Regions from separate parts of the Cupriavidus sp. LA-1 genome, predicted to be linked through region 2. Evidence: predicted binding sites of a transcription regulator. Region 2 holds the regulator's gene; each other region holds the start of a gene.
What was found. Region 2 encodes sigma-54, which starts transcription at its own class of promoters, with help from an activator protein. Its sites were predicted from a motif close to TGGCANGNAANCTGCTTT; they were not measured.
Positions count from the first base shown of each region.

Region 1: ACZ5MJ_RS12530 (circularly permuted type 2 ATP-grasp protein) is a predicted target of sigma-54. The motif match lies at 5,881-5,898, and genes of this name have one in related genera.
Region 3: ACZ5MJ_RS30735 (GTP cyclohydrolase II) is a predicted target of sigma-54. The motif match lies at 5,333-5,350, and genes of this name have one in related genera.

Region 1 is NZ_AP031387.1:2,675,704-2,685,290, forward strand. Features, by position in the region: gene ACZ5MJ_RS12505 (CTP synthase) at 1-364, opposite strand, end outside; gene ACZ5MJ_RS12510 (alpha/beta fold hydrolase) at 516-1,322, opposite strand; gene ACZ5MJ_RS12515 (proteasome-type protease) at 1,338-2,159, opposite strand; gene ACZ5MJ_RS12520 (transglutaminase family protein) at 2,275-3,114, opposite strand; gene ACZ5MJ_RS12525 (alpha-E domain-containing protein) at 3,162-4,115, opposite strand; gene ACZ5MJ_RS12530 (circularly permuted type 2 ATP-grasp protein) at 4,180-5,655, opposite strand; gene ACZ5MJ_RS12535 (gluconokinase) at 6,010-6,516, opposite strand; gene edd (phosphogluconate dehydratase) at 6,667-8,562, opposite strand; gene ACZ5MJ_RS12545 (MurR/RpiR family transcriptional regulator) at 8,818-9,587, shown strand, end outside.
Region 2 is NZ_AP031387.1:3,442,328-3,451,914, reverse strand. Features, by position in the region: gene ACZ5MJ_RS16115 (PTS sugar transporter subunit IIA) at 1-64, opposite strand, end outside; gene hpf (ribosome hibernation-promoting factor, HPF/YfiA family) at 519-869, opposite strand; gene ACZ5MJ_RS16105 (RNA polymerase factor sigma-54) at 918-2,399, opposite strand; gene lptB (LPS export ABC transporter ATP-binding protein) at 2,536-3,336, opposite strand; gene lptA (lipopolysaccharide transport periplasmic protein LptA) at 3,394-4,041, opposite strand; gene lptC (LPS export ABC transporter periplasmic protein LptC) at 4,162-4,791, opposite strand; gene ACZ5MJ_RS16085 (KpsF/GutQ family sugar-phosphate isomerase) at 4,835-5,818, opposite strand; gene ACZ5MJ_RS16080 (monovalent cation:proton antiporter family protein) at 5,961-7,940, shown strand; gene ACZ5MJ_RS16075 (ribbon-helix-helix domain-containing protein) at 7,962-8,336, opposite strand; gene ACZ5MJ_RS16070 (DJ-1/PfpI family protein) at 8,439-9,017, opposite strand; gene ACZ5MJ_RS16065 (adenine phosphoribosyltransferase) at 9,221-9,587, shown strand, end outside.
Region 3 is NZ_AP031388.1:2,558,784-2,568,370, forward strand. Features, by position in the region: gene ACZ5MJ_RS30710 (glycosyltransferase family 39 protein) at 1-994, opposite strand, end outside; gene ACZ5MJ_RS30715 (hypothetical protein) at 1,363-2,253, shown strand; gene ACZ5MJ_RS30720 (amino acid ABC transporter permease) at 2,318-2,629, opposite strand; gene ACZ5MJ_RS30725 (amino acid ABC transporter substrate-binding protein) at 2,824-3,762, opposite strand; gene ACZ5MJ_RS30730 (acyltransferase family protein) at 4,012-5,136, shown strand; gene ACZ5MJ_RS30735 (GTP cyclohydrolase II) at 5,408-6,646, shown strand; gene ACZ5MJ_RS30740 (URC4/urg3 family protein) at 6,643-7,941, shown strand; gene upp (uracil phosphoribosyltransferase) at 8,052-8,747, shown strand; gene ACZ5MJ_RS30750 (TetR family transcriptional regulator C-terminal domain-containing protein) at 8,747-9,424, shown strand; gene ACZ5MJ_RS30755 (amidohydrolase family protein) at 9,459-9,587, shown strand, end outside.

The sequences.
Region 1 (9,587 bases), 770 kb from region 2:
TCTCGTTGGTGATATGCGGGATCACCTGCACGGTCTTGCCCAGGTATTCGCCGCGGCGCTCCTTGCGGATCACCGATTCGTAGATCTGGCCGGTGGTGAAGTTGTTCGACTTGCGCATCTTGGCCGAGACGAAACGCTCGTAGTGGCCGAGATCCAGGTCGGTTTCCGCACCGTCCTCCGTGACAAACACCTCGCCATGCTGGAAAGGGCTCATCGTGCCGGGATCGACGTTGATGTAGGGATCGAGCTTGAGGAGGGTGACTTTGAGGCCGCGCGACTCAAGAATGGCCGCGAGCGAGGCAGCAGCGATGCCCTTGCCGAGAGAAGAGACGACGCCACCGGTGACGAAGACGAATTTGGTCATAAACCGAGCTTGCCGGGGAAATCGGGATTATACATGAGAGCCCGTTTCCCGCCGACCCGGAAATTGTGACAGCCCCCCTCCGCAGCGGGGCAGCAACTGGCTTTCCCGGGGCGCTGCGGCGCATGCGCCGCACGCCCGCGGCACACCAGCCTCAGCGCCCCTCGCGACGCATCGCGCCGATCAGGTCGCGCACCAGTTGCGCCGTCTCCTGCGGCCGTTCCATCGGGTACAGATGGCCGCCTTCGATAAAGCGCAAGTTCGGCCCCACCAGCTTGCGGGTTGCACCCAGGCCGCACTGCCGCACCTCGCGCGAGCGCGTGCCGGCGACAAAGCCGACCGGCACCGGGGCGCCGCGCGCCACCTTGCGCCCGAGGCTGGTCGGCAGCGTGCGGTAGATCCAGTATTCGACCTCGCGGTCAAAGCGCAGCCGGCGCTCGCCGTCCTTGCCGGTCGGCTCGGTGCCGTGGATGGCGTAGTCGCGCAGCACCTCCTGGTCCCACACGGCAAAGTTGGGCTTGGAGCGGAAGTGTTCCCACACCGCCTCGGCATCCGGCCAGTGGGTGCGCCGGTTTCTGGTCACCGCCGCCGGGCCGGGCTTTTCATCCATGCCCAGCATCTGGGCGGTCTTCAGCAGCGACGCGCGCCAGCCGGCAATGATCGGCGAATCCAGCATGACCACGCCGCGCACCCGCTCCGGGCAGCGCAGCGCCGCCATCAGCGACAGGAAGCCGCCCAGCGAATGGCCCACCAGCCACACCGGCTCGCGGTACTGGCGGTCGATCTCGCCCAGCAGCTCTTCCACCAGGTGCGGCCAGCCGCGCGTCACCGGGAATTCGGGCTTGTGCCCGTAGCGGTCGACCGCGCGGAATTCGAAGTCGCCGTCCAGTTCGCCGAACAGCTTGCGGTAGGTCGTCACCGGAAAGCCGTTGGCATGGGAAAAATGAATGATCTCGCGCATCGTGTGTGGCCGCCCTCAGTCCTGGGTGCGGGCCGGATTGCGCCTGGCGCGCACCGGCTGCCCCCAGCGGTCGGCCTCGCCGGTGCGCGCCAGCGGGAATTCCGCGGCGGTAGCGGCATCCCATTCCGGGTTATGAATCTCGCCGAAGACCTGGCGCAGGCGCTGCCCCCAGGTATCGCGGATCATGCGGAAGTAGGCATTGCGCTCGTCGATACTGACAAAGCGGGTCACGCGCAGCGAATCGGCCTCATAGACCAGCAGGTCCAGCGGCAGGCCGACCGAGATATTCGACTTGAGCGTCGAATCCATCGAGATCAGCGCGCACTTGGCGCCCTCCGCCAGCGGCAGCGACGGGTGCACTACGCGATCGATGATGGGCTTGCCATACTTGGCCTCGCCGATCTGGAAGTAGCAGTTCTCGGGCGTGGCCTCGACGAAATTGCCCGCCGCGTAGATATTGAACAGCCGCACGCGTTCGCCGCGCACCTGGCCGCCGAAGATCAGGCTGACATTGAACTCGATGCCGGCATCGCGCAGCGCATGCGCGTCGCGCTTGTGCACCTGGCGCACCGCTTCGCCAACGATAGAGGCGGCTTCGAACATGTCGCGCGCGGTCCACAGCGAGCGCTTCTCGTCATGGTTCTCGGCCAGGATCTGGCGCACCGACTGGCTGATGGCCAGGTTGCCGGCGGTCATCAGCACCATCACCCGGTCGCCGGGTTCCTCGAACACCGTCATCTTGCGCGCGGTCGAGATGGCGTCCACCCCGGCATTGGTGCGGGAATCGGACAGGAATACCAGGCCGGCATCCAGCCGCATGGCTACACAGTACGTCATGATTTGTCTTGGTGTTCTCAGGGGCAGCCGGAAGTGGCCAGCCGTGGGCCTGCATCACCCCGGATTCTAGCGCCGGTGCACCGGCACCGCGCCTTGTCTGGAATCAGGCACCTAATCAGGTATAAAGTGGCGTGATAGCTACATTGACTTCCAGCGTTTCGCCGGAGCCTCCTTCCAGGATGCCCCGGACTGGTGCCGCCGAAGCGTAATCGCGCCCTACCGCCAGCCGTATATGGCGCTCGTCGGTCAGGCAGCCGTGCGTGATGTCGACGCTGCACCAGATCTCGCGCGCCGGGTCCAGGCAGACGTCGGCCCAGGCATGGCTGGCCATTTCGCTGGCTGCCGGGTCGTAGAAGTACCCGCTCACATAGCGTGCCGGGATGCCCAGCGCCCGGCACGCCGCCACCATCACCTGCGCCTGGTCCTGGCACACGCCGCTTCCCAGCGCGAAGGCATCGGCGGCCGAGGTGCCGACATCCGTCGTATTGGGCTTGTAGCGCACCCGCTCGGCAATCCCTTGCGCCAGTGCCAGCAGCGCGGGAATGTCATGCCCGGCGGCCAGGAACGGCGCGGCAAACGCCTGCATCGCGGGCGGTGCCGTGGTCAGTGGCGTGCTGCCAAGGAAGTACAGCGGCGACACCCGTGACTCACCGGGCGGCGGCGCATCGCAGAACGCATGGTGGCCGTCGCGGTCGAGGTCGCCATGCGGCGGCAGCACTTCCACCTCGCCAGTGGCTTCGATGGAGAGGGTGCTGGTCGGCCCGGTCACGGTGAAGTTGTGCACGATATTGCCGAAGCCATCGCGCCCGGCCGACGGGCTGCCGGGCGTCACCAGTTGCCAGCTGTGCACGGACTGCAGCGGGCCCGAGCGCGGCTCGAGCCGCACTTCGTGCACGCTGCGCCGCACCGGTTCGGCGTAGCGGTAGACAGTATGGTGATGGATCTTGTATTTCACGGTATCAGGGCGCGGCGGCGGCACATGGAGGCTGCCGGCGGCCCATCTCAGGCAGCCAGCAGCGGCACGAGGAAGTCCCGGCTGATGCCATTGCCGAGGTCGCCGATGCGCTCCAGGAAGCTGGTCAGGTACGCATGCAGGCCGACGGCGAAAATATCGTCGATCCGCGCGTACTTCAGGTCGGCGTGGAGTTTACCAGCCTGCCGCTCGGTTTCCGCCGATTGCTGGTTGCGTACCGTGTGCAGGATGGCAACCACTTCGTCCATGCTCGACACCAGCGAGCGCGGCATGTCCGGACGCAGGACCAGCAGCTCGGCCACGCGCTGCGGCGTGATGACCGCGCGATAGACCTTGCGGTAGACCTCGAAACCCGAGACCGAGCGCAACACTGCGGCCCAGTGGTAGAAGTCGTTCTGGTCGCGGTTGGCATCGCTCTCGTCGCTGCCCGACGCCTGGAACTTGACGTCCAGGATCCGCGCGGTATTGTCGGCGCGCTCCAGGAAGGTGCCCAGCCGCATGAAGTGGAAGGCATCGTCCTTGAGCATGGTGCCGAACTGCACGCCGCGGGCCAGGTGCGAACGGAACTTGACCCATTCAAAGAAGCGCGCCGGGTCTTCCTTCAGCACGCCGTCGGCGATCAGGCGCTGCACCTCAAGCCAGGTGGTGTTGACGGTCTCCCAGACCTCGGTGGTCAGCGAGCCCCGCACCGCGCGCGCGTTCTCGCGCGCCGCGCGCAGGCAGCTCATGATGGACGAGGCATTGGTCATGTCGCGCACCATGAAGTCGATCACATCGTCGCGCGACAGCAGGCCGTACTTGTGGTCGAAGACATCGGTGAGCTCGGAGATATCGAGCATGGCCCACCAGCCCTGCTCGGCCACTTCGGCCGATTGCGGCAAGAGCGAGGTCTGGTAGTTGACGTCGAGCATGCGCGCGGTGTTCTCCGCGCGCTCGGTGTAGCGGGCCATCCAGAACAGATGGTCGGCGGTGCGGCTCAGCATGTGGGCTCTCCTGGCGTGGTGGCAGTGAGGTCGGTGGCGGCGGTCGTCATGGCCTGGATCGCGTTCATCGTTCCAGCACCCAGGTGTCCTTGGTGCCGCCCCCTTGCGAGGAGTTCACCACTAGCGAACCTTCACGCAGCGCCACGCGGGTCAGGCCGCCGGGCACCATGCGCACCTCCTTGCCCGACAGCACGAACGGACGCAGGTCGATATGGCGCGGGGCGATGCCCGCTTCCACATAGGTCGGGCAGGTCGACAGCGCCAGCGTGGGCTGCGCGATGTACTGCTCCGGCCTGGACCTGACCACCTCGCGAAAGGCATCGATCTCGGCCCGGGTCGCGGCCGGCCCGACCAGCATGCCGTAGCCGCCGGCGCCGTGGGTTTCCTTGACCACCAGCTCGTCCATATGGTCCAGCACGTAATGCAGGTCGTCCGGGCGCCGGCACATATACGTCGGCACGTTGCTGAGGATGGCCTCCTCGCCCAGGTAGAAGCGGATCATGTCCGGCACATACGGATAGATCGACTTGTCGTCGGCCACGCCGGTGCCGATCGCATTGCAGATGGTCACGTTGCCGGCACGGTAGACCGACAGCAGCCCCGCCGCGCCCAGCGACGAATCGTGGCGGAACACCAGCGGGTCGAGGAAGTCGTCGTCGACGCGGCGGTAGATCACGTCGATGCGCTGCGGGCCCTGCGTGGTGCGCATGAACAGGTGGTCGTCCTCGACGAAGAGGTCGCTGCCCTCCACCAGCTCCACCCCCATCTGCTGCGCCAGGAACGCATGCTCGAAGTACGCCGAGTTGTACATGCCCGGCGTCAGCACCACCACCGTGGGATCGGCGATCGCCTGCGGTGATACGCCGCGCAGCATGTCGAGCAACAGGTCAGGATAGTGGGCCACCGGCGCCACGCGGTTGCGCGCGAACAGGTCGGGGAACAACCGCATCATCATCTTGCGGTTCTCCAGCATGTACGACACCCCCGAGGGCACGCGCAGGTTGTCTTCCAGCACGTAGAACTCGCCCTCGCCGGCGCGCACCACGTCGATGCCGGCCACGTGCGCATAAATATCGTGCGGCACGCTGACGCCGAGCATCTCGGGCCGGTACTGGGCATTGTTGTAGATCTGGTCGGGCGGGATCACGCCCGCGCGGATGATGTCCTGGCCGTGGTAGATATCGTGGATAAAGCGGTTCAGCGCGGCCACGCGCTGGCGCAGGCCTTTTTCCAGCAGCGCCCATTCGCTGGCCGGGAAGATGCGCGGGATCACGTCGAACGGAATGGTGCGCTCGGTGCCGCTGTTGGCTTCATCCTTGTCGCCGTAGACGGCAAAGGTAATGCCCACGCGCCGGAAGATCAGGTCGGCCTCGGCGCGCTTGTTGCCCATCGTGCTTTCGGACTGCCGTGCCAGCCAGTCTGCGAAATGCCGGTAATGCGGGCGTACCGCCCCTTCAGGCAATGCCTGTCCCGCCTGGATAACCATCGGCGCCCCGTCCGTGCGCCAGTCCAGCATCTCGTCGAAATACCGCCCCGCCATGATGGCCGTTCCTCCATGTCGCGGGCTTCCGGCGCTACCGCTTCGCCGCGACTTCGCGGCCGCTGCCGGCTGCCCTGGTTTTGCCCTGGCTGTCCTGCCCTGGCCCGCCGCGCCCCCCCGGTCCTGCGAGTGCCGCGGTGATGCCGTCGAGTCACTGGCCCTTTCAGCATACCCGTGCCGGCGAAAGCCGCAAGGTGACTAACCCGCACCGGTATGAAAAATGAACTAGCAAGATGCCTGCCAGCGCACGCAAAAACGGCCGCCAGCGAGGCTGGCGGCCGTTTTCTTGCGAGTCACGTGGGAACGCGCCGCCCGGAGCGGCCGGCGGCGCCAGCCGGGTGGCAGTCGGCCGGATCAGCGCGCCGCGCCGACGCCTTGCGGCACCGTGGCCTGCAGGATGGTGGCGACCAGCGCCTCCGGGGACTGGCGGATATCGAGCACCAGGGCGTCGCTGGGTTCTTCCAGGGTATTGAACTGGCTCTGCAGCAGGTCGGGGTTGAAGAAGTGGTCGGTGCGCGTGGACAGGCGCTGGCCGATCAGCGAGGCATCGCCCTTCATGAAGACGAAGGTCACGCCGCCGTCGGGCGGGGTCAGCCGGTCGCGGTAGGCCTGGCGCAGCGCCGAGCAGGTGAACACATGGGTGCGGCCTTCGGCGCGGGCCGCGTCGATGGCGGCGCGCATGGCGGCCAGCCACGGCCAGCGGTCGTCGTCGGTCAGCGGGATGCCCGCGTGCATCTTGGCCTTGTTGGCGTCGCTGTGGAAGGCATCGGCGTCATGGAAGCCGCAGCCCAGGCGCTGCGCCAGCAACTGGCCGACCGTGGTCTTGCCGCTGCCGGAAACGCCCATCAGGATATAGATCATGTCTGCTCCGTCGGTCTTGGTATCGGATGGTGTCGCCATCCTTGTCAGTCCTTGTCGGTCCAGCCGGACGTCCTTGCGGCGGCGCAAAGGCGTCCCGGGGCGCTGCCGCCCCGCGGGGAACTTCAGGGGAAAAATCGGCCTCTGGCCTGGCTATTGTGCGACGGTTTGCGCCGCCGCGGTACGTTCGCGACCGCCTGCGCCGGCTTCGGCATCCGCCTCGGACAGGTCGAGTGCGCTGCCGCCCTCTTCCGCGATGCGCGCATGGCGCCGGAACAGGCCGAACAGGCCGCGCCCCAGGCTGAACCGCGCGAAATCGTCGGCCGGCGCCGGCGCCAGATCGCGTGCCGCGAATTCGGCTTCGTCGCCCAGCCATTGCAGCGTGCCGGCGACGGCATCGACGCGGATGCGGTCGCCGTCGCGCACGCGCGCCAGCGCGCCGCCGGCCAGCGCCTCGGGGCCGACGTGGATCACCGCCGGCACCTTGCCCGACGCGCCCGACATGCGCCCGTCGGTCACCAGCGCCACCTTGTGGCCGGCGTCCTGCAGCGCGCCCAGCACCGGGGTCAGGCGGTGCAGTTCGGGCATGCCGTTGGCGTTCGGCCCCTGGAAACGCACCACCGCGATCAGGTCGCCGGTCAGCTCGCCCGCATCGAAGGCGGCCTGCAGCGCCTCCTGCGCATCGAACACCCGCACCGGCGCCTCCACCACGCGGTGCTCCGGCGCCACCGCCGAGACCTTGATCACGCCGCGGCCCAGGTTGCCCTGCATCAGCCGCAGCCCGCCTTCGGCGGAGAAAGGCGCCGCGGCCGTGGCCAGCACCTGCGCGTCGCCGCTCTGCGCCGCGCCGTCGCGCCAGCGCAGCACACCGTCGGTCATCACCGGCTCCTGTGCATAGCGGGCCAACCCGGGGCCGGCCACGGTCTGCACGTCCTCGTGCAGCAGCCCCGCCTGCAGCAGCTCGCGGATGACGAAACCGGCGCCGCCCGCGGCATGGAAGTGGTTCACATCGGCCGAGCCGTTCGGGTAGACGCGCGCCAGCAGCGGCGTGATGCGCGACAGCAGGTCGAAATCGTTCCAGTCGATGACGATGCCCGCGGCGCGCGCCATCGCCACCAGGTGGATGGTGTGGTTGGTGGAGCCGCCGGTGGCCAGCAGGCCGACCATGGCATTGGCGATGGCGCGTTCGTCGACGATGCGCGCCAGCGGCAGGTATTCGTCGCCGCGCGCGCGCAGGGCGATCGCGCGCTGTGCCGCCGCCGCCGTGAGCGCGTCGCGCAGGCCGCTGTCCGGGTGCACGAAGGCCGCGCCCGGCAGGTGCAGGCCCATGATTTCCATCAGGAACTGGTTGCTGTTGGCGGTACCGTAGAAGGTGCAGGTGCCGGCGCCGTGGTAGGCCTGGCATTCGGCCTCGAGCAGCGCCTCGCGCCCGACCTGGCCGGTGGCGTAGAGCTGGCGCACACGCGCCTTCTCCTTGTTGGGCAGGCCGCTGGCCATCGGGCCCGCCGGCACGAACACCATCGGCAGGTGGCCGAACTGCAGCGCACCCATCAGCAGCCCGGGCACGATCTTGTCGCACACGCCCAGCATCAGCGCCGCATCGAAGGTGTTGTGCGACAGCGCCACCGCGGTGCCCATGGCAATCGCGTCGCGCGAGAACAGCGACAGCTCCATGCCCGGGTTGCCCTGCGTGATGCCGTCGCACATCGCTGGCACGCCGCCCGCCACCTGCGCCACCGCGCCCACCGCGCGCGCGGCCTCGCGGATCACGGCGGGGTAGCGCTCGTATGGCTGGTGCGCCGACAGCATGTCGTTGTACGCGGTGACGATGCCGAGATTGGGGGCATGGTCGACGCGCAGCTTCAGCTTGTCGTTGGCGGGCAGTGCGGCAAAGCCGTGCGCCAGGTTGGCGCAGGACATGCCGCGCAGCGGCCCCAGTTCAGCCTGCGCGCGCTCGCAGCGGGCAAGGTAGGCGGCACGGCTGGCGCGGCTGCGCGCAACGATGCGGTCGGTTACGGCCAGAAGCTCGGCATGGACAGCGGAAGGCATGGCTCAGACGTTCCTTGTGGGCTGGGTGGCGACGCGATAAGCCGCGCCATCGCATGTAGATTTTCTACAGATCGACGCCATTATACCGAGCGCGGACGCGCCGTCGACCCGCTCATGCATCACAATCTCGCAGAAATTCCGGAAATCAGGGCAAACCCCGAGGGCGGGTCACGCACCAATTCGGGCAAGATGCGACGCCATCCGATGTAGAATCTCTACATAGCCACAAACCCAGACCCCACAGCCCCCGCCGCCATGCGCGACCGAATCCTTGCCGTCTACGACACGCTCCGCCCCTCTGAACGCCGCCTGGCCGACTATGTCGCCCGGCACGGCGCCGCCGTGATCCGGCTGTCGATGCCCGAGCTGGCCGAGCGCGCGGGCGTGTCGCAGCCCACCATCGCGCGCTTCTGCGCGGCGCTGGGCTACGACGGCTTCCGCGAATTCAAGCTGCAGTTTGCGCAGAACGTCGGCGGCGGCACACCCTTCGTGCACCAGGACGTCGCGGCCGACGACCGCCCCGCGGACATCGCCGGCAAGGTCTTCGACCGCACCATTGCCACGCTGATGAGCGTGCGCAATGCCCTGTCGGCCGACCAGATCGAGCATGGCATCCAGCTGCTCGCCGGCGCCCGGCGCATCGAGTTCTACGGCTGCGGCAACTCGGGCATCGTCGCGCTGGATATCCAGCACAAGTTCTTCCGCCTGGGCATGCCGACGGTCGCGTACTCCGATCCGCACGTGTTCAGCATGTCCGCCGCGCTGCTGGCCCGAGGCGACGTGGCCGTGCTGGTCTCCAACAGCGGCCGCACCTGGGACATGCTGACCGCCGCCACGCTGGCGCGCAGCAGCGGCGCCAGCGTGCTGGCGATCACGCACAGCGGCTCGCCGCTGGCGCGGCTGGCCGACGTCTGCGTGTTCTCCGACGTCGAGGAAGACAGTGAGGTCTACACGCCGATGACCTCGCGCATCAGCCATCTCGTGCTGGGCGACGTGCTGGCTGCCGGCGTGGCACTGGCGCGCGC
Region 2 (9,587 bases):
TGCTGGTGACGCTGACGTCGAGATTGATGTTGCCGGGTGGCAGCAATTTGGCCAAACGATTCATGGGCGATGCGCAGGATTTCAGTTAGCGGGCGGATCGTTCCGCCGGGCAGGGGGCCGGCTCCGGGCTGCCCCTGGCCTGGCCGGAGGCGTCCGGCCCATTATAGAGCAGCGGCCACCCTCGGATTGTGCGGTGCAGCGGAGCAAGCTGGTGCAGAACGATACATGGCGATGCAATCGTGCCTCCGGGCCAAGAGCCGTCGCACCGATGCAGGGCGCGGCCAGGATTCCCCTCTCTTTGTATGGCGCAGCATACACCTTGCCGCCGCGCTTGCGAACACTCTTGCTCATTCGGGTGAAAAGCGTTTGCTCCGATGCCACAGCACGCCGCGGCGCCAGTCCAGGCCCGGCCTGGCTCTGGCCGGCGCAACGCGAGGGCGCAAAAAAGCCGCGCTTCGTGGCGCGGCTTGCCTGTTCAATCCTGAGTCAGCAGCCCTCTGCGGGGCTGCCGGGCACGGTCATTGCTGCATTTGCGCTGCGGCCATCTGGTACTTGACCGCTTCGCGGTCGTGGCCTTGCACGCGATCCTTGTAGCGGATCACCTGACGGTCCAGCTTGTCGACGAGTGCGTCGATCGCCGCATATAGGTCTTCGTGATGCGCCTCGACAAAGATGTCCTTGCCCTTGAGATGTAGATTGATTTCTGCGTACTGACGCCGGTCCTTTTCCTTGTGATTGTCGACAGAGAGCAGCACGCTAACGCCAATGACCTGATCGAAATGCCTGACGATTCGCTCCAGCTTCGTTTCCACGTACTCACGCAGAGGGGGCGTGATGTCCAGGTGGTGTCCACTGATCTTGAAGTTCATAGCGCTTCTCCTTCTGAAAGAGCCTCACCAGGCAGGCGGTGGGCTCGGCTACAAAGACTTGCGGAGATTGACTGCGGGGATCTTCAGGGCCTCGCGATACTTGGCAACGGTGCGTCGTGCGACAACGAAGCCTTGCTCACCCAGCAGTTCGGCGATGCGACTGTCGGAAAGGGGATTCCTCGGGTCTTCGGCTCCTATCAGTTGCTTGATCAAGGCGCGGATGGCCGTTGATGAAGCCGCGCCACCGGTTTCGGTGGACACGTGGCTGCCGAAGAAGTACTTCAGTTCGAAAGTACCCATCGGCGTTGCCATGTATTTATTGGTCGTCACCCGGGAGATGGTTGACTCGTGTAATCCCAGTGTATCGGCAATCTCCCGCAAAACCAAGGGGCGCATGGCGATTTCACCGTGGGTGAAAAAGTTCTTTTGACGCTCGACAATGGCTTGCGAGACACGCAGGATCGTATCGAACCTTTGCTGGATGTTCTTGATCAGCCAGCGTGCCTCCTGCAGTTTCTGCTGCAGCCCCGCGGTGCCGGTTTCCCCTTTTGCGCCACGCAGGATTTGTGCATACATATCGTTGATGCGCAGCCTTGGCATCACATCCGGGTTGAGCTGCGCGATCCAGCCGCCGCCGCTCTTGCGCACGAACACATCCGGCACCACGAAATCGGCTTCCGGTCGGCTGTAGGCATGGCCCGGGTAGGGCGCCAGCGAGCGGATCAGGTCGTGGGCTGCCTTCAGCGCCGCTTCATCGACCTGCAGCGCCTTCTTCAGCCGCGTGTAGTCGCGTACCGCCAGCAACTCCAGGTGATTGGTGACGATGTTCAGCGCCAGGTCGCGCTGCGGGTGGGTCAGGCGGCGCAGCTGCAGCGCCAGGCATTCGGCGGCATTGCGCGCGCCCACGCCCGGCGGGTCGAAGCTCTGCAGCAGTGTCAGGATCGCGTGGACTTCGTCGAGCTCGAATTCGAGTTCTTCGGGCAACTCCATGCAGATCTCTTCAAGCGATGCGCTCAGGTAGCCATCGTCGTCGAGCGACTCGATCAGGAAGATGGCCAGGCCCTTGTCGCGCGCCGAGATCTTCAGCGGCGTCAGCTGCTCCATCAGGTATTCGCGCAGCGTGGGCTCGGCTTCGCGCAGCTGCATCGGCGTCTTTTCGTCCTCGTCGCCTTGCGGACGGCGGGCAAAGTCGTCCAGGCTCCAGTCGCTGCTGCCGTAGTCGTCGCCGCTGCTGTTGTCGCCAAAGCTGTCGTCGTCACCCGCGCCGTCGGCACGGGCGTCGCCATTGCCCTGGGGTTCGGCGGGGGCGGGCGCGGGTGCGCTCTGGACATTGACCGAGCCATCCGCGGCCACGCGCAGCGGGCTCTCGATCCAGTCGTTCTCACGCTCGAGCAGCGGGTTTTCCGTCAGGGCCTGTTCGACTTCCTGCTGCAGTTCCAGCGTGGAAAGCTGCAGCAGCCGGATCGACTGCTGCAACTGCGGGGTCAGTGCCAGATGCTGGGAGAGGCGGAGCTGTAGCGACGGTTTCATGCGACCTATTTTATGCGCATCTTTCCGATGTTGGAACGGAAATTGCTATCGCTGATGGACTCCGATCGACGCTGGCTGTGGGGCGGCTGCGCGCGCCCCGCCGGAATGCCTGCCGCGCAAGGGGCAGGCCGTCATGTCACATGCGGAAGTTCTCGCCCAGGTAGACGCGCCGCACGGCGTCATTGGCGATGATTTCCTCGGGCTGGCCCTCGGCCAGCACCGCGCCTTCGCTGATGATGTAGGCGTGATCGCAGATGCCGAGCGTCTCGCGCACATTGTGGTCGGTGATCAGCACGCCGATATTGCGCGCCTTGAGGAAGCTGACGATGCGCTGGATCTCGCCCACGGCGATCGGGTCCACGCCGGCGAAGGGCTCGTCCAGCAGGATAAAGCGCGGCGACGACGCCAGCGCGCGTGCAATTTCCACGCGGCGGCGCTCGCCGCCCGACAGCGACAGCGCGGGGTTGTTGCGCAGGTGCGCGATCTGCAGGTCGTCGAGCAGCGAATCCAGGCGGCGCTCGATCTCGGCCTTGGCCAGCGGCTTGCCCTTGTCCAGCTGCAGTTCCAGCACCGCGCGGATGTTCTCCTCGACGTTGAGCTTGCGGAACACCGAGGCTTCCTGCGGCAGGTACGACAGCCCCATGCGCGCGCGCTCGTGGATCGGCAGGCCGCTGATATGGTCGCCGTCGAGCACGATATCGCCCTCGTCCAGCGCCACCAGGCCCACGATCATGTAGAACGACGTGGTCTTGCCCGCGCCGTTGGGGCCGAGCAGCCCGACCACCTCGCCGCTCTTCACGTCGAGCGAGACGTCCTTGACCACCGTGCGCGAGCCATAGCGCTTCTTCAGGTGGCGCACGACCAGCGTGCTGCCGCCGGGAAGGACGGTGGAGGCTTCGACGGAAGGCTTGTCGGCGATGGTTGCGGTATCGGTCATAGGCACAGTCAGGCGTTCGGGCGTTTCAGGCGCGGGCGGGCAGGTCCGCGCCCGGCGTCATGGTTTGTTGGCGGGCGCGGGGGCCGGCTTCAGGTCCAGCGGCGAGCCGCCGCTGCCCGGGGTGCCGGCCTTCGGGTCCTGGCGCGGCGACAGTACCGCGCGCACGCGGCCGGACGAATTGGCGGCGGCGGCGTCGCCGCTGCCGCCGGCGGCCGTGTAGAACTCCTTGCGGCTGTCGTAGGTCAGCACCGCGCCGCGGATCTCGTCGACCAGCTTGGCACCCTGCAGGCGCGCCATGCGGGCATTGCCGATCAGCTTGGAGAATTCCTGCTTGCCGTCGTATTCGATGCGGTCGCCCCAGCCGTCGATGTATTCGTCGACGCCTTCGCGCTTTTGCCGGATGTAGGCCTGCTTGCCCGGCTTGGCGGTGGCCACCGCGAACTGGTAGCCCTCGGGGTCGGTGCGCAGCTCGGCGGCGTCCGACTTCAGGATCATGGTGCCCTTGGTCAGCACCACATTGCCGGTCAGCGTATAGATCTGCTTGACGTCGTCGTAGCTGGCGTTGTCCGCCTCCAGCACCATCGGCTTGTCGCGGTCCGCGCGCTCGGCAAGGGCAGGCTGGGCCAGCAGGCCGAAAGCCATGGCCAGCGCGAGCAGGGCCGGGGCGGTGCGTCGACGGGACGAAGTCGTCAGGGAAGCGGTCATGTTGGCAGGGTTGCTTGAAGGCGTCGGGATACTTGGTGGTGCGGTTTCACGCGGGTTTGCACGGGTCTGCATGCGTTCGTGCGTGCCGGCGCCGCGTGCGCGGCCCCGCTGGGCCAGGGTTCAGGAACCCGGCGCGCGGGCCGGCGACGGCCCGGTGACGATAGTGCCGCGCACATTGCCGAGCAATTGTACTTCGCGGGTGACGTTGTTGAAGATCAGGCCGTTGGCAGTCATCACCGAGGGGCCACGCGTGAGCTTGACCGGCTTGTCGGTCTTGACGATGTCGTCGTTGATCAGCAGCTGGAAGTAGCTCGAGGCCGCGGTAAGCTGCGGGTCCTTGGACGCGTCCGCGCCCTGCTGGCGCAGCACGAAGCCGTTGTCGTACAGGTCGATCACCGAGCCTTCGGCGTTCATGCGGCCGATGTCGGCGCGGGCGGTCACCGGCGGGCGCTCCGGCTGATACGCGCGCATGGCGGGACGCGTGACCTCGTAGGTCTGGTCGTCCTCGAAATGGACCATGCGATCGCCGGTGAAGCGAATCTTGGTGCTGCCGTCAGGCGCCAGCTCGGTGGCCGAGAAGTGGTCCATGAAGTAGTCAGGCTCGTGCTTCTTGGTGTTCTGCGCGGCCTGGTCTTCCTTGGGGGAGTTGATCTGGACCAGCCAGAACGTGCTGCCCGCCACGATGGCCATCAGCAGCAGCGGCAGCAGCCGCATGACGATGCCGCTGAGGGAGGCGAGGAGTGCCTGCATGGTGTCCTTGGCGTTGTGCCGGTTGTGGCGGGCCCGCGCCCGCTCAGATGACCTTGGCGCGCGTCAGGTCGTGGATATGCAGCGCGCCGGTCAGGCGGCCGGCGTCATCCACCACCAGCAGCTGGTTGATGCGGTTGGCTTCCATCACCTGCACCGCTTCCACGGCCAGCTGGTTCTCGTTGACCACGCGCGGGTTGCGGTGCATGACCTCGCCGATGGGCACGGTCTTCCAGTCGCGCGGGGTTTCCAGCAGGCGGCGCAGGTCGCCGTCGGTGAACACGCCGATGGCGTGCCCGTCCGGGTCGACCACCGCGGTCATGGCCATGCCCTTGCGGGTGATTTCCATCAGCGCCTGGGCCAGCGGCGTGTTCTCACGCACCTCGGGCACGGCGTTGCCGGTGCGCATCACGTCGCGCACATGGGTCAGCAGCTTGCGCCCGAGCGCGCCGCCGGGGTGCGAGCGGGCGAAGTCTTCCTCGCCGAAACCGCGCGCGTCCAGCACCGCCACCGCCAGCGCATCGCCCAGCGCCAGCGCCGCGGTGGTGCTGGCCGTCGGCGCCAGGTTCAGCGGGCAGGCTTCCTTCTCGACCGCCGCGTCCAGGTGGACGTCGGCCAGCCTGGCCAGGTTGGAGTCGGGGTTGCCGGTGACCGAGATCAGCCGCGCGCCGATGCGCTTGACGATCGGGATGATCGACAGCAGCTCGCCGGTCTCGCCCGAATTGGAAAAGGCGATCAGCACGTCGTCGCGCGTGACCATGCCCAGGTCGCCGTGGCTGGCTTCGGCCGGGTGCACGAAGAACGCCGGTGTGCCGGTCGAGGCCAGCGTGGCAGCGACCTTGCGCCCGATATGGCCGGACTTGCCGATGCCGGAGACGACGACGCGCCCGGTGCATTGCAGGATCAGCTGCACGGCACGGGCAAAGTCGCCGTTCAGGCGTCCGGAAAGTGCGGAAACCGCGTCGGCTTCAGTCTGGAGGGTGTCTCGGGCGAGCCTGAGTGCTCGATCCGCATCGAAATTGGCTATCATGGCGACGAAGTATACCAACGAATGCGATGGCGCCTGGCCCGACCCCATGGCGCACATCGTGCTTGCCGTGCTCGCCGTATTTTGCCGGCAGGGTGCCCGTGCCGGGTCGGACGCGCGCCTGGCCGGTCACCCAGACCTCCTGATGCATTCTCCGCTGGAACTGACCCTGGTGCTGCTGGCCGCCGCCGTCTTTGGCGTGGTCGCATTCCGCATGCTGCAGCTGCCGCCGATGCTGGGCTACCTGGCCGTGGGCATCCTGATCGGCCCGCACGCGCTGGGGCTGGCCAGCGACACCGCGCAGACCAAGTACCTGGCCGAATTCGGCGTGGTCTTCCTGATGTTCTCGATCGGGCTGGAATTCAACCTGACCAAGCTGCGCTCGATGAAGCGGCTGGTGTTTGGCATGGGCGGCTCGCAGGTGGTGCTGTCGCTGCTGGCGGTGGTGCCGGCCAGCTGGGCGTTCAACTGGCTCTTTCCGCTGTCCTGGCAGGCGTCCGTGGCGCTGGGCGGGGCGCTGGCCATGTCTTCCACTGCGATCGTCTCCAAGATGCTGTCCGAGCGCATGGAGCTGGAGAGCGAGCACGGCCGCAATATCATCAGCATCCTGCTGTTCCAGGACCTGGCGGTGGTGCCGCTGCTGATCGTGATTCCGGCGCTGTCGCGCGATCCGGGCGACCTGATGGCGGCGCTGGGCCTGGCCATGCTCAAGATCGTGGTGGCACTGGGCGCCATCTTTTTCCTCGGTCAGCGCCTGATGAGCCGCTGGTTCCATGTGGTGGCGGCGCGCCGCTCGCAGGAACTGTTCATGCTGAACCTGCTGCTGGTGACGCTGGGCATGGCGGCGCTGACCGAGCGGCTGGGCCTGTCGATGGCGCTGGGCGCCTTCATGGCGGGCATGCTGATCTCCGAGACGCCCTACCGCCACCAGGTGGAAGAGGACATCAAGCCGTTCCGCGACGTGCTGCTGGGGCTGTTCTTCGTCACCATCGGCATGCTGCTCAATATCCGCGTGGTGCTGGACCACGCGTGGCTGGTGCTGGCGCTGCTGGTGGTGCCGATACTGTTCAAACTGGTGCTGATCTCGGTGTTGGCGCGGGTCTTCGGCTCGCGCCAGGGCGTGGCCATCCGCACCGGGCTGGGGCTGGCGCAGGCGGGCGAATTCGGTTTCGTGCTGCTGAACCAGATCGACGGCCTGAACCTGGTCGACCCGGTGCTGATCCAGGTGATCCTGGCGTCGATGCTGCTGTCGATGCTGGCGGCGCCGTTCCTGATCCAGTACAGCGACGCCATCGTGCTGCGCTTTACCGCCAACGAATGGCTGCTGCAGTCGCTGAACATGACCCGCATCGCCGCGCAGAGCCTGCAGACCGAGAAGCACGCCATCATCTGCGGCTTCGGCCGCAGCGGGCAGAACCTGGCGCATATGCTGGAGCGCGAGGGCATCAACTATGTGGCGCTGGACCTGGACCCCGACCGGGTCCGTGAGGCCGCCGCCGCCGGCGATACCGTGGTCTACGGCGACGCGGGCCGGCGCGAGGCGCTGATCGCCGCCGGCATCCACCGCGCCGCCGCGCTGATCGTCACCTATGCCAACACGCCGTCGGCGCTCAAGGTGCTGCACCATGTCCAGGAAGTGGCGCCCGCGCTGCCGGTGATCGTGCGCACGGTGGACGATTCAGAACTCGACACGCTGCAGAAGGCCGGCGCCACCGAAGTGGTGCCTGAGATCATCGAGGGCAGCCTGATGCTGGCCTCGCACGCGCTGGTGCTGCTGGGCGTGCCGATGCGCCGGGTGGTGCGCGGCGTGCAGCAGGCGCGCGACGCGCGCTACAGCCTGCTGCGCGGCTATTTCCACGGCCGCGACGATGACGAGGACATGGTCGAGCGTGATTCGGTGCGGCTGCATTCGGTGTCGCTCGGGCCGCAATCCACCGCGGTGGGGCGTCGCCTGGGCGTGCTGGGGCTGGACCGGATCGGGGTAGAGGTCACCGCGGTACGCCGGCGCGGCATCCGCGCCTTCGATCCGCAGCCCGAGACCGTGCTGGAACCGGGCGATATCGTGGTGCTGCGCGGCCCGCCAGAGGCGCTGGAGGCCGCGGAAACGCGCATCCTGAACGGCTGAGCCAGGCCGGGTGCGGGCACGTCAGTGGGGACGCGCCTCGACCCAGGATTCCGGCAGGTTGTCCAGCACCGCGCGCGCGTCCAGCGAGCGGATCGGCACGCTGGTATCGGCCGGGATGCGGCCCTCGCCCTGCAGCATCAGGTAGCGCAGGCAGCACACGCGCAGGAAGGACGAGAAATTGCCCGCCACCGCCTCGCTGCCGCGATGTTCGGTCAGTTCATCGTGCAGGCGCGTGATCAGCTGGTTGACAGTCATGCCGTCGCGCTGCGCCAGTTCTTCCAGCACTTCCCAGAACAGGCTTTCCAGCCGGATGCTGGTGGCCACGCCGTGCAGGCGCAGCGAGCGCGACTGGCTTTGGTACGACGCCGGATTGGCGCGGATAAAAATTTCACACATGGATGCTCCCGTGCGGGCGGCGCTGCCGGCAGGCATGTGCATGGCTCGCCGCATGGGAGCGAGCCGTGCCTTCACGCGTGGGGGCGCCGCGTGCGGAAAGCTCTAATGTACGATCCGCGTGCCCAGCACGGCAAGAAACTGCGCCAGCCAGGCCGGATGCGCGGGCCAGGCCGGGGCGGTGACGAGGTTGCCGTCGGTATGGGCCTGGTCGACCTGGATATCGGCATAGGTGCCGCCGGCCAGCTTCACCTCGGGCGCGCAGGCGGGGTAGGCGGAGCAGGTCTTGCCTTCCAGCACGCCCGCCGCGGCCAGCAGCTGGGCGCCGTGGCAGACCGCGGCGATCGGCTTGTCGGCCTGGGCGAAGTGGCGCACGATCTCCAGCACGCGCGCATTCAGGCGCAGGTATTCGGGGGCGCGGCCGCCGGGGATGACCAGCGCGTCGTACGCGGCCGGGTCGATCTCGGCAAAGGTCGCATTCAGCGTGAAGTTGTGGCCGCGCTTCTCGCTGTAGGTCTGGTCGCCCTCAAAGTCATGGATGGCGGTGGCGCAGGCGTCGCCCGCCCGCTTGTCGGGGCAGACCGCGTGGACGGTATGGCCGACCATCTGCAGTGCCTGGAACGGCACCATGGTTTCATAGTCTTCGGCGTAGTCGCCCACCAGCATCAGAATCTTCTTTGCCATCGCGGTCTCCTGTATGGTTACGGGTGTCCGGCGGGTGCCGGATGCGGCAGGCCGGCCCAGGCAGCCTGTCCGGCCGGCAGGACCATTGTGCTGGCGGCCCCGGCGGCGCGGGTGGTAACTGGTTACCGCGCGCGCCTGACCCGGGATACGTCCCCCTTTTTTACCGGCGCGCCACGCCGCGCGCCTTCCGTTTGCAGACCCCTATGGCAGATTCCATCATCCAGTCCCCCGAACTCGGCGACGTCACCGGCTACCTGCGCGAGCGCATCCGGACCGTGCCGGACTGGCCCATGCCGGGCGTGATGTTCCGCGACATCACCCCGCTGCTGCAGAACCCCAAGACCCTGCGCGTGCTGATCGATGTCTTCGTGCACCGCTACATGGACGCGCAGCTCGACCTGGTCGCGGGCATCGATGCCCGCGGCTTCATCCTGGGCGCGATCGTCGCGTATGAACTGAACCTGGGCTTCGTGCCGATCCGCAAGAAGGGCAAGCTGCCGTTCCAGACCGTGGCCGAGGAGTATGAGCTGGAATACGGCAGCGCCACCGTCGAGATCCATGCCGATGCCT
Region 3 (9,587 bases), on a different replicon from region 2:
ACAGGCTGAAGAAGGCGAAGATCGCCACGGCCCACAACGCCGCCAGTAGGGCCGGCTGGAACGGGCGCGGCGAGGTGCCGCGCGCCACGCCGGCGCGCTCGCGCACCGCCTGCCACATTTGCGGGACCAGGCCCAGCCATGGCAGGAAGCCGGCCAGCAGCAACGGCACAAAATACCAGACCGACCCCTCGCGATGATGCACGTTCGAGGTATAGCGCTGCCAGTGCTCGTGGATAAAGAAGAAGCGCAGGAACTCGGGGTTGCGCTCGGACATCAGCCAGAACCACGGCACCGTCGCCAGCAGCATGACGACGATGCCGCCTAGCAGGTGAAGTCGGCGCCACAAACCAAAGTCGCGTGTCACCAGGGTATAGACCACCAGCACCAGTCCCGGCAACGCCAGTCCGACCAGGCCCTTGACCAGCACCGCCACGCCCATGGCTGCCCAGCAGGCCAGCATCCAGTTGCGGCGTTGCGCGCGCGTGGCATCCGGGTGCTGTGCCAGCAGCATGAAGGCCAGCACGCAGGCCATGGCGCCGGAAAGCGTCATGTCGAGCGAGTTGAAGTGCCCGGCGACGTTCCACATCGGCGCGGAGACCAGCACCAGGCCGGTCAGCATTGCCACGCGCTGGCCGTACCAGCGTGCCGCGGCCAGCATCGACACAGCCACGCCCAGCATGCCGGACAAGGCCACGCACAGCCGCGCCTGCCAGTCGCCAACGCCGAACAGCGTATATGCCAGCGCCGTGATCCACAGGTGGAAGGGCGGTTTCTCGAAATACTTGAGTTCGTGGTAGCGGATCGTCACCCAGTCGCCGGTGGCGAACATCTCGCGGGCAATCTCGGCGTAGCGGCCTTCATCGGAGCGCAGCAGGTGGCGCATGTCGAGGGTACCAAACCAGACCAGCAGGATAAGCAGGCTGACCAGCACAATAGTACTGGTGGTGGTTCCGACGGACAGCGCGGTAACCCGCGAGGTCGATGAACTACGCATAGATCTCCTGGAAAAGCGCAACGAATCAATGGCCCTGCGTGGCGCGCGGTGACAGGGAAGACATCACAACGCAGGGCCGTGCGTAACCGTGGACGCCAGGGAGAACACCGGGTCAGGCAACTCGCCCCGGCCGCCTGGGGGCAGCCCGGCGCCTGGGACGCCACAACCGCCGGAATACGCGAGGCGGGCAATGGTAGCACGACGGCCACGGAACCCCGCCGGCTGGCGGGCGGGCTGAACCCTGTCAGCGCGGGGAAAAAAGCCCGGTCACACGTGCAACAAAAACGCGATAATTTCAGTGACCAGGCCGTCGCCTGGCGGGCCGGGCGCTGATCGGGGGCGCCTGGACATTCTAGACGGGGATCCATGTGAAGACAAAGGCGCAGCAAATCTGGCTGGCGGGTCTGGTGGCAGGCGCGGCGCTGGCGTGGGCGCAACCGGCCGGTGCGCAGGGCGCGGCCACGCTGCCGGGCGCCAGTGGGGTGGCGCAGGCGGCGGCGGGCCAGGCACAGGCCGCGGCTGCGGCGGCGCTGTGCAATGCGCCCTGGTTCCGTTCCGGCTCGCATGTGCAGATGGAGGGCGATGGCGTGATGCCGATGTCGATCACCATGACCCTGCGCGGCGTGGTGCGCAGCCCGACCGGGTGCCGCGCCCAGCTGGAGATCAATTCCAAGACGGCATTGTCGGCATTGATGGGGCCGCCGGTGATCACCAACCAGGTCCACGAGGTGGTGATCGACCGCAGTGCGCCCAACGCGCAGACCAGCATCGAAAGCCAGCATGCCATCGTCAACGCCCGCGCCCGCTATGCGCGCATGTATGGCGAGGCGGCGTTCCGCGGCATGGGCGTCTTCAACTATGCCGGCATGGACCTGCGCGAAGGCACCGCGATTGAAGGCGAGACCTTCGAATCCAGCGTCTCGCTGAAGGTCTACCCGCTGGGATCCGACGATGCGGTCAGCACCATGCGCGCGCAGCATGCGTCGATCCATATCGGGTCGCGCCACGTCGGCAAGCGCCAGATGATCGATACCGTGATGGGGCGCAAGGAATGCCTGCCGGTCACCTACGAGAAGCGCACCTCGCTGGGACCGCTGCTGGTCGGCCCGGAGGTGGTGCAGGTGGAGCCCACCGTGATGCACGTGACCGACTGGTACTGCCCGGCCGAGGCCTTCGTGCTGCGCACCGAGGTACGCCAGGGCGACAAGGTGCAGCGCATCGATGTCACCGCGTTGCAGAGCGACACCCAGGCGCCGTAAGCTGCCCCCGCCTGACGCAAAAAAACCCGCCGAGGCGGGTTTTTTTGCGTCAGGCCAGTGCCGTTCAGCTGGCAGCCGGCGCCGAAGCGGCTTTCTTCTTGCTCTTCTTCTTGCCGGACTTCTTGGCCGGCTTCTTCTCCGCAGCCGGCGCGGAAGCGTCGGTCAGTTCGCTGCGGGTGCTCTTGTTCGCGCCCTGGCTGTACGGGTCGAACTTGTCGCCGGCCTTGGCCCCCTGGGTGTACGGGTCGAATTTCTCGCCCGACTTGGCGCCCTGGGTATAGGGATCGAACTGCTTCTTGCCGCCGGTTTGCGCCTGAACGGCCAGCGAAGCGGCGCCGAGGCAGAGTGCGATCGCGGTCGCGACGAACTTGTTCATGATTTCTCCTGAAAAATGCCGCCGTCGGGCGGTCGTGTATTCGGCCTGCCCTTCGCAGGGATGGCTTGGGGCAGTGTCGCCAACATCATTCACGATTGTCAACTCGGGGCTTGCCCGGTAGCGCGATCTCATGGAAACCCTGAATTGCGGTCCTGGCGCGATTGCGCTTGGAGCCGCGGGGGTGCCTGATTCGCTTATTCCGTGACGGCGTCCGACGGGTGCTTCCAGGCCGCGCGGACCTCGCCCGAGGGCGCCAGCGCGAGATTGATGGCGCGGCTGCCGATCGGCTGCTGGAACCAGCGCTTCTGCAGCGCAATGACGTCGGGGCCGGCAAAGGCCGTGGCCAGGGTCTGATCGACCAGCCGCTTCCATTCCGGATCGGCCTTCGACAGCATCAGCGCGTTCTGCTCCACCGACAGCGCCGGGCCCACGATCACGTACTGCGAGGGATCCTTGGCGCGGGCGCGCAGCCCCGCCAGCAGCACGTCATCCATCACAAAGGCCTGGGCGCGGCCCGATTCCAGCAGCAGGAACGATTCGCCGTGGTCCTTGGCGTAGACGTCGTGATAACCGTACTGGCCCTTGAACCGGCGCACATGGCGGTCGCCGGTCGATCCGGCGCTGGTGACCACGGTCTTGCCGCGCAGATCCCCGAATGAGCGGATACCCGAGTCGGCGCGCACCAGCATGCGCACCGTCGATACATAGTGCGAGACGCTGAAGGCAACCTGCTTCTGGCGTTCGAGCGAGTTGGTATTGGGCGCGCAATCCAGGTCCACCAGGCCATTGACCACTGCGGGGATGCGGTTCTGCGGCGTGAGCGGCATCCAGCGCACCTTCAGGTCTTTCAGGCCCAGCTGCTGGCGCGCCGCCTCGGCCGCGCGCAGGCACAGGTCGACGGCATAGCCGGCGGGCTGGCCCTTGTCGTCGGCAAACGAGAACGGCAATGCCGATTCACGGTAGCCCAGCACGATGGTGCCGGACTCGCGGATCTTGTCGAGGACCGGGCTCTGGGCGTGGGCCGCCGCCGGCGCGAGCGCGGTGGCGCAGAAGACGGCGAAGGCGACAGACGCCAGCGAACGGCGGGCGCGCAGAAGTCGGGCGGACAGGGCAGGCAGGGCAAAGGCAGACATGCGGGGGGGACCGGGAAGCGGCCAGCAATGCGGGAAAGTCACAAGGGTATACCCCAGTCTGGATGGGACGAAGGACATTGTTTTTATAAGCAAATACCTGCTGGCCAGCACATGGACCCCTGGGCTGAACTCGCAACAAGCCGGGGCAGTGTGTAACGAATCTACAGTTAGTGGAGTTTGAGGCACATTGGAATGCACCCAAGCGGGTAGAATCGCGCCTACCTTGCCTTTTGCAACATTCCTATAACAATGAGTCCCCGTCCGTCGCGCCTGCCGTGCATCGACGCCCTGAAGGCGGTCAGCTCGCAGCTGATCGTGCTCCACCACCTGGCCTTCTATGGCCCGATGTCGGATACCGCCTATCACCTGGCCCCGGGCCTGGTGGACTGGCTGTATGAATACGCCCGCATTGCCGTCCAGGTCTTCCTGGTGATCAGCGGCTTCCTGGCCGCGCGCAGCCTGGCGCCGAACGGGCGGCTGGAAACCCGCCAGCACCCGTTGCTGATGCTGTGGCGCCGCTACCAGAAGCTGGTGGTTCCCTATGCCGCGGCGATCCTGCTCAGCATTGCCGGCGCAGCGCTGGCGCGCCATTGGATGGCGCATGATTCGATCCCCGCGCCGCCCACGCTGCCCCAGTTCCTGGCGCATGTGACGCTGCTGCACAACATCCTGGACGTGGACGCCTTGTCGGCCGGGGTCTGGTATGTGGCCATCGACCTGCAGTTGTTCGCGTTGCTGCTGGGTACGTTGTGGGCCGCGCGCGCCGTGACGCGCGGAAAAGCCCCGGTGGGCGTCGCGGCCAGCATCGGCATGGTGGCGCTGGTGGCAGTGGCGTCGCTGTTCTGGTTCAACCGCGATGCCGCATGGGATATCTGGGCCGTGTACTTCTTTGGCGCCTATGGCCTGGGCACGCTGGCCTACTGGGCGTCCAGGCCCGGCCGGCCGCTGCTGCCGCTGCTGCTGATCGGTGCGGTGGCGCTGGCGGCGCTGATGCTGGACTTCCGCCTGCGCATTGCCGTAGCGCTGGCCACCGCGCTGCTGCTGGCGCTGTCGCGCCGCGGCGGCTGGCTGGAATGCTGGCCGCGGGGGCGCGTGGTGGGCTACTTCGGGCGCATCTCCTATTCCGTGTTCCTGGTCCACTTCCCGGTATGCCTGGTGGTAAATGCGCTGGTGTCGAGCCTCGCGCCGGGCCAACCGGTGCTGAACGCGCTCGGCATGGTGGCAGCGTGGGCGCTCAGCAACGTGGCCGGTGCGCTGTTCTACCGGTTTGTGGAAAGCGCTCAGCCGCTTGCGGCGCTGCGCGCGCTGTTTGGTACCGGCCGGGACTCGGTGCGGGAGCCTGCCCGCGATTCGGCCAGCCGCCCGACCGTGTAACGCTGGCAGGCGGCGCGGCGGCGGCGTGATTTCCCTGAGCGGCGCTGCGCCAACCTGGCCGTGCGCCGCTTCTTGCTGGTGCTTGTGCACCGCCGATGTCCCGCCGCCGGCACCCGAGGTGTGCATGCGTCCCCGCGGACTTGCGTTCGGCGCCACACACACAGGCGCAACACTCGCGTAAACGGGCATTGGGCGATGGCACAAAGGTTGCCTAGTATGGAATCGTAAACCTGACCATTTGGTCAGGATTCCATCGGGAACCGAGGGTGCCATGTCCGACCATATCGTCCTCACTTCGCACGCACGCCGCGACCACCCGGCCGAGCCGATCCACTGGGGCGCGCCCACGGCGGCAGAGCGTGGTCCGGTCATCGCCAGCCTGGCGAATCCGGCGCAGCGCAATGTGATCGGCACCCACGCCGGCGCCTATGCCATCTACCGGGCACTGGCGGTGGCGTCGGGCGCGCTGCAGCGCGACCATCGTCCCGACCTGACCGATACGGCGCCCGCCGAAGCCATCGGGCCGCATCCGCAATGGGCCGATCCGGCCAAGATTGTCTCGCTCGATCCCTGGGGCCACCTGGTGTCCGCCGTCTTTGCCGACCGCATCGCGGCCGGTGTGGACATCCGCCCGACCATCGCCGTCACCCGTGCGCATATCAACATGCCGGAACTGATGTCGGCCATCGCGGCCGGCCGGCTCAAGCCCGACGGCGACATCCTCCATGCCAGTGGCGACGTGCGCGTGACCAAGGCGGCGGTCGACCCGGTGTGGTACCTGCCCGGGCTGGCGGCCCGTTTCGCAATCAAGGAAAGCGTGCTGCGCCGCAGCCTGTTCGAGCAGACCGGCGGCATGTTCCCGGAACTGGTGACGCGGCCGGACCTGAAGGTGTTCCTGCCCCCCATCGGCGGCATGACGCTGTACTTCTTCGGCGATGTCAGCCAGTTGGGCAAGCCCGAGACCCGCGTGGCCTGCCGCGTGCACGATGAATGCAACGGATCGGATGTGTTCGGGTCAGACATTTGTACCTGCCGGCCGTATCTGGCGCATGGCATCGAGGTGTGCATCGAGATGGCGCAGCAGGGCGGTGTCGGGCTGGTGGTCTATAACCGAAAGGAAGGCCGCGCGCTGGGCGAGGTGACCAAGTTCCTGGTCTACAACGCGCGCAAGCGGCAAGTGGGCGGCGACCGCGCCGAGACTTATTTTGCCCGCACCGAATGCGTGGCGGGCGTGCAGGACATGCGTTTCCAGGAGCTGATGCCGGATGTGTTCCATTGGCTGGGCATCCGCCGCATCGACCGCTGGGCGTCGATGAGCAACATGAAGCATGGCGCGCTGGTGGCGCAGGGCATCGAGGTGGTCGAGCAGGTGGCGATCCCGGAGGCCCTGATCCCCGCCGATGCCCGTGTCGAAATCGATGCCAAGGTGGCCGCCGGCTACTTCACGCACTACACGCCGCCGGATGCGAACGAACTGGCCCTGGCAAAGGGCAGGGGGTTGAAGGAATGACGATGTTTCCCGAGGACGGCAGTGCCGGCAGGGACAGCCAAAACGCTGGCTGGCTGAGCCCGGTGCCGGAAGGGCATCCCGCTTCCGCGTTGCTCTGCGCCGAGGCAGTGCGCACCCGTTGCGCGGCGGTCACCGAACATGTGGCCAGCGGCGCGTCCGAACTCTTCACCTGGCATCCCGACCGCGTGCATGCGATTGCCGATTACGTCGCCAGCACCATCCGCCAGCGCTATCCGGACTTGCAGGTGCCGTACCACAGCCGCTGGCGCCATTTTGAAAGCGGCGGCGCCGACGCGCGCGCGGACCGCTGGCAGGTGCTGTGCGAGCGCGCCGCGCTGAGCGGGCACGAACACCGCGAGGAGCGCGCCCGTATCGGCATCGACCTGGTGATCCCGAGCGTACTGCTGGACGCGGGCGCCGGCCCCGACTGGCGCTACCGCGATCCGGCCAGCGACCAGGTGCTGACGCGCTCGGAAGGGCTCGGCGCGGCCAGCTTCGACCTGTTCGCGCGCGGCGGCTTCTCCGCCGCGCCGGGCGACCCGCTGCGCGCGGATGCCGAACGGCTGCAGCGCATCGACGCCGACAGCATCGCCCACGCCTTCCAGGTCGCGCAGCACAACCCGCTGGTGGGGCTGGAAGGCCGCGCCGGGCTGCTGCGCCGGCTTGGCGAGGTGATGGAGGCGACGCCGGCGCTGTTCGGCCGGCCGGCCCGGCTGGGCAACCTCTATGACTACCTGAAGGCGCATGCGGTCAGCGGCCAGCTCGACGCCAGCTTCCTGCTGCGCACCTTGCTGGTCGGCCTGGGGCCGGTGTGGCCGGGGCGGATCATCGTCGACGGCGTGTCGCTGGGCGACTGCTGGCGTCATCCGGCCGCGCCGGACGGGCTGGTGCCTTTCCACAAGCTGACCCAGTGGCTGACCTATTCGCTGCTGGAGCCGCTGGAAGATGCCGGCCTGACCGTGACCGGACTGGACGCGCTGACCGGCCTGCCCGAATACCGCAACGGCGGCCTGCTGTACGACTTCGCGCTGATGGTGCCGCGCGACCCCGGCTTCGCCGCCGTGCCGCATGCGGTGGATGAGCCCGTGATCGTCGAATGGCGCGCACTGACCGTGACGGGCCTGGACCAGGTGGCCGACGGCGTGCGCCAGGCCCTTGGCCTGGCGGAGACGGATTTCCCGCTGGCGCGCGTGCTGGAAGGCGGCACCTGGGCGGCGGGGCGCCGCATCGCGGCCAAGCGGCGCCCGGGAGGTGCGCCGCCGTTTGCCATCGTCAGCGACGGCACGGTGTTCTGAGCGCGCCGGCCGCCGCGCGGCGACAGTGATCGGCAGCCGTTTGTTGGCAGCCATTTGTTGGCAGCCTTTGGCAGGCATTGCATGTGAAACGTGGGATCAGGAGCGTCACCATGAACGACATGTCCGCTGTTTCCGCAGTTGAGCCCCTTGCGTCCGCGCCTGCAGAGCCCGCGGGCCTGCCCGGCGTGATGGTGGTCGACCACCCGCTGGTGCAGCACAAGGTCACGCTGGTGCGCAGCGAGGAAACCACCACCGACAACTTCCGCCGGCTGGTGCGCGAGATCAGCCAGCTGCTGACCTACGAAGCCACGCGCGACCTGGCGATGGAGACCATCGCCATCCGCACGCCGATCGCGCCGATGCAGTCGCGGGTGCTCTCGGGCAAGAAGCTGTGCCTGGTGTCGATCCTGCGCGCGGGCAACGGCTTTATCGATGGCATGCTGGAACTGCTGCCGGCGGCGCGCGTCGGGCATATCGGCCTGTACCGCGACCCCGAGACGCTGGAGCCGATCGAGTACTACTTCAAGATGCCGGAAGACATCCAGGAGCGCATGGTGATCGTGGTCGACCCGATGCTGGCCACCGGCAATTCGGCCATCGCCGCGCTGAACCGGCTGAAGGAGGCCGGCGTCACCACCATGAAGTACGTCTGCCTGATTGCCTCGCGCCCCGGGCTGCGCGCGCTGCGCGCGGCGCATCCCGAAGTGGGCATCGTCACCGCGGCCATCGACGACACGCTCAACGAGCACGGCTATATCGTGCCCGGCCTGGGCGATGCCGGCGACCGCCTCTACGGTACGCGCTGATGGACACGCAGGCCGGCGCCGCGGCACGGCGTCCGCTGCCCGCGCGCGATGCCTCGGGCGGGCGCATCCGGCAGGAGAACCAGGCCATGATCCTGCACGCGGCCGAGCACGTGTTTGCGCGCGCGGGCTTTGCCGGTGCCACCATGGCCGAGATCGCGGTGCGCGCGGGCGTGCCCAAGTCCAACCTGCATTACTACTTCCGCACCAAGCAGGCGCTGTACCGTGCGGTGCTGGCGCACACGCTGCAGCTATGGCTTTCGGAAGCCGACATCATCCGCGAAGAGCTGCCGCCGCAGGTGGCGCTGGAGCAGTACATCCGCGCCAAGATGCGGCTCTCGGCCAGCCATCCGGACGCATCGCGGGTGTTTGCCAACGAGCTGCTGCATGGCGCGCCCGAGATCGGCGAGATCCTGCGCCATGCCCTGCGTGAACTGGTATCGCGCAAGGCCGCGGTGGTGCAGCAGTGGATCGACCGCGGACAGATGGCACCGGTCGACCCGCAGCACCTGTTCTTCACCATCTGGGCCGCCACGCAGACCTACGCGGATTTTGAATCGCAGGTCTGCGCGGTGCTCGGCGTCAACCGGCTGGGCCAGCAGGACTATGCGCACGCCACCGAGCACGTGGTGGTGATGCTGCTGCGCGGCTGCGGCCTGGCGCCTGAGCCGCTCGCCTGAGCCGCACAACTTCTCCCTACGGCATCGACAACACATGCTCGACCTGATCCTGCGGCGCTGCAACCTGCCCGACGGGCGCACCGGCATCGATATCGGCATCGCCGGCGGCCGCATCGCCGCGGTGGAGCCGGCACTGGCCGCGCGCGCGGGCGAGGAAATCGAT